2 regions of the Streptomyces syringium genome follow, and region 1 is predicted to be linked to the other one. Evidence: riboswitches for the same ligand, from Rfam matches in the RefSeq annotation. Region 1 holds a riboswitch; the other holds the start of a gene.
The links. A riboswitch is a leader RNA that binds a small molecule or an ion and turns the genes downstream of it on or off. The one in region 1 is predicted to bind cyclic di-AMP.
Positions count from the first base shown of each region.

Region 2: another riboswitch for cyclic di-AMP. It lies ahead of JO379_RS13790 (LysM peptidoglycan-binding domain-containing protein); the one in region 1 lies ahead of JO379_RS16075 (M23 family metallopeptidase).

Region 1 covers NZ_JAGIOH010000001.1:3,651,311-3,654,624, forward strand. The annotation lists gene JO379_RS16070 (MFS transporter) at 1-169, opposite strand, end outside; gene JO379_RS16075 (M23 family metallopeptidase) at 368-1,654, opposite strand; cyclic di-AMP (ydaO/yuaA leader) riboswitch at 1,666-1,831, opposite strand; gene JO379_RS16080 (PP2C family protein-serine/threonine phosphatase) at 2,052-3,314, opposite strand, start outside.
Region 2 covers NZ_JAGIOH010000001.1:3,125,442-3,128,755, reverse strand. The annotation lists gene JO379_RS13800 (cytochrome P450 family protein) at 1-164, shown strand, start outside; gene JO379_RS13795 (transglycosylase family protein) at 331-1,329, shown strand; cyclic di-AMP (ydaO/yuaA leader) riboswitch at 1,589-1,771, shown strand; gene JO379_RS13790 (LysM peptidoglycan-binding domain-containing protein) at 1,775-2,500, shown strand; gene eno (phosphopyruvate hydratase) at 2,794-3,314, shown strand, end outside.

The sequences.
Region 1 (3,314 bases):
CGCTGTCCTTCTCGGACAGACGCCCGGCGATATTGCCGACGACCGTGACCTCCAGCCCGTCCAGGATCCAGACGGTGCCGAGGCCGATCACCACCGTCCAGTGCCACCGGGACCAGGGCAGCCGGTCGAGGCGGGCAGGCACTGAGGTGGTGATCGTCGCATCCGTCACACACCCCGAGTTCCCACCTGAACCTGAAGCATTCGTGGCAAAGGTGTGGTTATCGGGACCGATTATCGACGTCGTGCGGGACGGGCAGTGGGCGTAGGGCCTCTACGTTCGTAGGAGCCGTTTCCCGCCCGTACCCCTTACGAAACTGCCCCGCGCCCCCGACAAGCAGCCCCACGCCCCTTACGGCTGCAGGCCTCGTTACGGCTCCAGGCCTCGGCCGCGCAGCCACGACAGCGGGTCGACCGGCGAGCCGCCGCCCGGCCGGGTCTCCAGGTGCAGGTGGGGGCCCGTGACGTTGCCGGTCGCACCGACCCGGCCGATCACGTCGCCCGCCGAGACCTGGCCGGAGGTGACCACCATCGAGGAGAGGTGGCAGTACCAGATCTGGGTGCCGTCGTTCAGCGTCAGCACGACGCGGTAGCCGTACGCGCCCGCCCACCCCGCACTGGTGATCGTGCCGCCGCCGACCGCCTTGACCGGGGTACCGGTCGGGGCGGCGAAGTCCGCGCCGGTGTGGTTCGCGGACCACATGTCGCCGGCCTGGCCGAAGCCCGCGGTCAGCGTGTATGAGCCGACGGGGAGGGAGTACGAGCCCGAGCTGTGGCCGCCGCCCCCGCCCGAGGGCTCCGACCCGCCACTCCCGGATTCGCTCGCATTTTCGTCGGAAGATTCGTTCGAAGACTTCTCGGCGGCCTTCTCGGCCGCCTTTTCCGCTTCCGCCTTCTTCTTCTCGGCCGCCGCCTCGGCTTCCGCCTTCTCCTTCTCGGCGGCAGCCTGCTCCGCCTTCTCGGCCGCCGCCTTCCGGTGGGCCTCGGCGGCCTTCTTCGCCTCGGCCTCGCGGGCCTCCTCGTCACCGAGGTTCTGCTGGTGCTCGGCCTGCTGGAGGATGCGGGCGCGCAGCGCCTCGCCGGCGTCGGACGTGCCCCGGGCCGCCTCCTCGGCGGACAGTCCCGCCTGGGTCAGCGGCTGATCGGCACCGGGAGCCTGCGCCGCGGCGGAGCCGGAAGCGGAGTCCTTCTTCTTGTCGTCGTCATCCGCCAGCAGCGCACCGAAGCCGGGGATGTTCTGCGCCACGTCGGGCACGGATATCGGCGTCGCCGGGCGGTCCTGGGCGGTCGCCATGCCGCCCGCGCCGACCGCCGCGATCACGCCGACACCGAGGACCGCGCCACTGCGGGCCATCGTGCCGCCGCGCTGCTTGACGACGCGGTGTCTGCCGCGGACCGGGGCGACGGACTCCGCGGTGGGGTTCCACACCTCCCCGGGCTCCCCGGCCGGCTCGGCGGCGGCCACGGGGGTCACGGTGGACGGGGCGGCGACGACGGGCTCGGGCGTCAGAGGAGTCATGTACGCGGGCACGATCGAAGGCTCCGGCGCGTAGGCCCCGGCTCCGTACAGCTCGGTCGGCTCCGGCTGCTCGTACGACCCGTAGGGCCCGTACGACTCGTAGGAACCATCGCCGGGGGCAGGCTTGTTGGACGCCACGAGGGCGACTCCTTTCCTTCCTTCTCGCCTACCGGGTTAGCTGACGGGTTCGGAGCAGGAAGGTCTCCTACGGGCCGGAGTACGGCCCGATTCACCCCAAGTTTGGTGGTTCCCCGGTTCCCGGTTGTCGCTGGTGGTGCAGATGGTGCTGTGCCCGCGGGATTCGGCGAAGGCGCACGGTGCCGCCTCTTGCGGCGGCTGTGACGACCGCGCTGCGTTATCGAACGTTAATAGACATGGCTGGCGGATTCCAAGCCGAACGCCCGAACCCACCGGCTTTCGGGGCCTACTTCACAGGACACGCGGGTTTCCCGGCAGGCGAGTTACTGCGCGCTACCGGAACACCACGGAGTTGATCCCTCGTCAGCCGACATCCGCGGCACGTGCCGATTCAAGATCATTTACCGTCGTCGGGAGAAGCAGCGGGGGAAGCGGGGGGAGAAACGGCAGCAGATCCGTGCGGGGAAGTATGCGTCCGCGTGGACGTCACGGTCGCGGTGAGGGTGCCGCGCGCGGCGGCCACGGGATGGTGGAAGCCGTCACCGCGCCGGATCGCCAGAAGGGCCATGTCGTCGGCCGTGTGACCGCCCGAGTGGCGGGCCACGTCCGCGGCGAGCAGGTCGAGGAGCGCGTCGGGGCTCCGGAACTGTCTGCCGCGCAGCCGCTCCTGCGGGACGTAGAAGACGCCGTCCGCGTCCCGCGCCTCGGTCACCCCGTCGGTGAACAGCAGCAGCGTCGAACCCGCCGGGAACTCCCGCTCCTCCGCCCGGTCCGGCCACCCGCCCAGGTCCCCCATGCCGAGCGGCAGCGCCGGCACCTCCGGGTACGTCTCGTCCACCCGCCCGTCGATGTGCAGCAGCAGCGGGGGCGGGTGGCCGCGGTTCACCAGGCGCAGCGTGTTCGCCCCGGGCGGCACCTCCGCCAGGACGGCGGTGGTGAAGCCCTCGGACTGGTCCAGGTTGGCGCGCCGTCTGCCCTCCCGCCGCAACGCGTGCTCCAGCCGTGCCGCGAGCGCTTCGAGCGTGCGTTCCTGCTCGGCGGCCTCCCGGAAGGCTCCGATCACCACCGCGACGGCCTCCACCGCGCCCAGGCCCTTGCCGCGTACGTCACCGACGATGACGCGCACGCCGTGCGGGGTGTCCTGGACGGCGTAGAGGTCGCCGCCGATCCGGGCGTCGGCCTGGGCCGCCACATAGCGCGCGGCGACGCGCATCCCGGCGATGCGGGCGGGCGGCGTCGGCAGGACCGCGCGCTGGGCGGCCTCGGCGATGCCGCGCGCGGAGGCGAGCTGCTGGTCGCCGTGGCGCACGATGCGGTTCAGGCCGAGGGCGAGGAGGGAGACGGCCGTGACGGTGACGACCTCGGTCGTGGACTCGGCCGTGTCCTGTACGCGGTGGTAGACCGCGAGGGTGATGGCCGCGCCCACGGCCGCCACGGCGGTCGTCGCGGTGGCGCGCAGGGACAGCAGGGCCGCCGCGACGAGGGGGGCGGAGCAGAAGAAGGGGGCGTAGGTGAAGCGGGGAGGGGTGAAGTAGTCGAAGGCGGCGCCGCCGACGATCAGCAGGGCCGGGAGCCATTTCGCCGCGCGGCGGATGGCGGTCCAGTGGGACTCCCCGCCGTTCCGCGGTGGCGGGTTCCACGGGGGGTTCGATGCCGGATC
Region 2 (3,314 bases), 530 kb from region 1:
CGCCGCTCGCCCGGCTGGAGGGCCAGGCCGCGCTCGCGACCCTGCTGCGCCGCCTGCCGGACCTGCGACTCGCCGCCGACCCGGAGGAGTTGAGGTGGCGCGGCGGGCTGATTATGCGTGGTCTACGCACGCTTCCGGTGGAATTCACTGCGCGTATCAGATGACCATACGTCAACTCACGTGACCTTCGCGTGACCTCCGCTACACCGGCTTGTGACTCCTGTGGTCCGTCGCTATGTTCGACCACCATCAACTGAGCCGCCAACGAGAGGCCAACGCATGCGCTCCGGCAACGGTAGACACCGCAGACCCCGTCAGGTACCGGCGATCGTGGTCGCGGCGGGGGTGACGGGCGCGTCCCTCGCCATGCCGCTGCTCGCCGCCACCGGCGCGAACGCCGCGGAGGCCGAGACGTGGGACAAGGTCGCCCGGTGCGAGAGCGGAGGCGTCTGGAGCTCCAACGCCGGCAACGGCTTCTTCGGCGGACTGCAGATGACGCAGGAGATGTGGCAGCAGAACGGCGGTACGGACTACGCGCCGCGCCCCGACCTCGCCAGCCGCTCGCAGCAGATCGCCGTGGCCGAGAAGATCCTCGCGAGCCGCGGCCCGGACGCCTGGCCGAGCTGCGCGGTGTCCTCGGGGCTCGCGAAGGGCGGCAAGGCGCCGGAGGTCAACCCCGGCAGCACGCACACCCCCGAGCCGGAGGCGCCCGCCAAGCCCGCGCCGACGCGCAACACCCCCTCCACCCCGTCGACCCCCTCTCCCGACTCCTCCGAGACCGAGAAGCCGTCCGAACCCTCCTCCTCGCCGTCCCCCTCGTCCCCGTCGTCCCCCGACTCCTCTCCCTCGCCGTCCGCGCCCACAGGGACCGACGAGCCGACCGGCAAGCCCACCGAGCCGGTGCCCGGCGACTCCGCGCACCCCACGGACGGATCGTCCGAGGGCGGCAAGCACCGCAAGCCCTCCACGGACGACCCCACCGAGATCCCCTCGACCACACCCGGCACCCCCTCCGGCACGCCGACGCCCGACGGCACCGACGGCTCGGACGGCACGGACGGCGCGAACGGCACGGACAAGGAGCACTCCGGGACGCCGCGTTCGGACGACGGCCGCGCCTCGCGCGACGGGGGTACGCGCACGGACCAGCCGGGCGCCGGCGACTACACGGTGCGCCCCGGTGACAATCTGTCAGCCATTGCGGAGCAGCACGCCGTCGAGGGCGGCTGGTCCTCCCTCTATGAGGACAACAAGAAGGTGGTAGGGGCCGATCCGGACCTGATCCAGCCTGGTCAGAAGCTTGAGGTCAAGAAAAAAGCCGGGAAATAGAGCAGACTTCGCGGGGAATGTCCGTTCCAGTCGAAAGTGAGACATGGGTCTCGTTGACTTCTGGTCGGAAGGCGCTCGTCCGGAGTTTGTTCATGGTCTCTCACCTGCGGAAACAAGGTGTTCCCGTGGGTAACAAGAGGCAACTGTGGCTGGAATCAGGGGTTTGAACCCGTACGCCGGCTGTGTCTAACGTCGTCACCGCTCGCCACCGCGAGCACCACGGCCGCCACGCCGAATCCTGCCGGCGGCCGGAGGGGTCGTCGCGAAAGCGCCGTAGGCAGGAGCGGGGGAACCAAGGTAGGCGCCGGAACGGCCCAGCCGGTCATTCGACCGACGGGGGCGGGACGGCTTGGGGTGAAGCCGAGTGTGCACCGCACACCAGGCCGGGCAACTCACAGCCCGAACCCGACAGCTCACCTCGTAGGCGTCGGTGAGGAAACGACTCATGTCCAAGGGCAAGCACCGTCGTCCGTCCAAGGCCGTTCGCATCGTCACGCTCGCCGGTGTCGCCGGTGTCGCCGTGGCCGCGCCCCTGATGGCCGCGACCTCCGCCAGCGCCGCCTCCGTCGACACCTGGGACGCCGTCGCGCAGTGCGAGTCCGGTGGCAACTGGTCCATCAACACCGGCAACGGCTACTACGGCGGCCTGCAGTTCTCGCAGTCGTCCTGGAACGCCGCCGGCGGCCAGGCCTACGCCGACCGCGCCGACCACGCCACCAAGAGCCAGCAGATCGCCGTCGCCGAGAAGCTGCTCGCCATGCAGGGCCCGGGTGCCTGGGGCTGCGCCGGCGCCGGTGGCCTGACCGCCGGCGGCCCGAAGGCCGACGTCGACACCTCCGGCTCCTCCTCCTCGTCCTCGCGCGGCACCTCCACCAAGTCGCACGCGGACCGCAGCGAGCGCCAGGCCCCGAAGCAGCAGGCCGCCCCGAAGGCCGCCCCGCAGGCCCAGGCCGACGACGAGGACGACGCCCCGGCCCCGGCCCCGAAGGCCACCCCGAAGTCCTTCAAGAAGGGCGACGGCGAGTACGAGGTCAAGGCCGGCGACACCCTCGCCAAGATCGCCGAGGCCAAGAAGGTCAAGGGCGGCTGGCAGAAGCTGCACGAGCTCAACAAGGACATCGTCGAGAACGCCGACCTGATCTTCGTGGGCCAGCAGCTGCACCTCAGCTGATCCGGCGGGCCGGCCACCGCGCCGCGCCCCCAGTGCTCACAGCGGACCGCCCCGCTCCGACGCGCCTTCCCCCCGGGGCGCGCCGGAGCGGGGCTCCGCCGTTTCCGGGGACGACTCGACTGCCCGGCCCCCGGTGTCCGGATTCTCCGCTCGGCGAACACATCGGCTATTCGTCCGATGATCTCGGCATTTGTGCGGTTTTTCGGCTCGCCAGGTGGTCCACCGGCGGGGGGAACCCCCGGAGCCCGTTAGGCTCGGGGGCAGAACTTCAGACACACACGAAGGAGACGCACGTGCCGTCTATCGACGTCGTCGTAGCTCGCGAGATCCTCGACTCGCGAGGCAACCCCACGGTCGAGGTCGAGGTCGGCCTCGACGACGGCTCCACGGGCCGTGCGGCCGTGCCGTCCGGCGCCTCCACCGGCGCCTTCGAGGCCATCGAGCTCCGCGACGGTGACAAGAACCGCTACCTCGGCAAGGGTGTCGAGAAGGCCGTCCTCGCCGTCATCGAGCAGATCGGCCCGGAGCTCGTCGGCTACGACGCCACCGAGCAGCGCCTGATCGACCAGGCCATGTTCGACCTGGACGCCACCGACAACAAGGGCTCGCTCGGCGCCAACGCCATCCTCGGCGTCTCCCTCGCCGTCGCGCACGCCGCCTCCGAGGCGTCCGACCTGCCGCTCTTCCGCTACCTCGGCGGCCCGAACGCGCACCTGCTGCCCGTTCCGATGATGAACATCCTCAACGGTGGGTCGCACGCCGACTCCAACGTGGACATCCAGGAGTTCATGATCGCGCCGATCGGCGCGGAGTC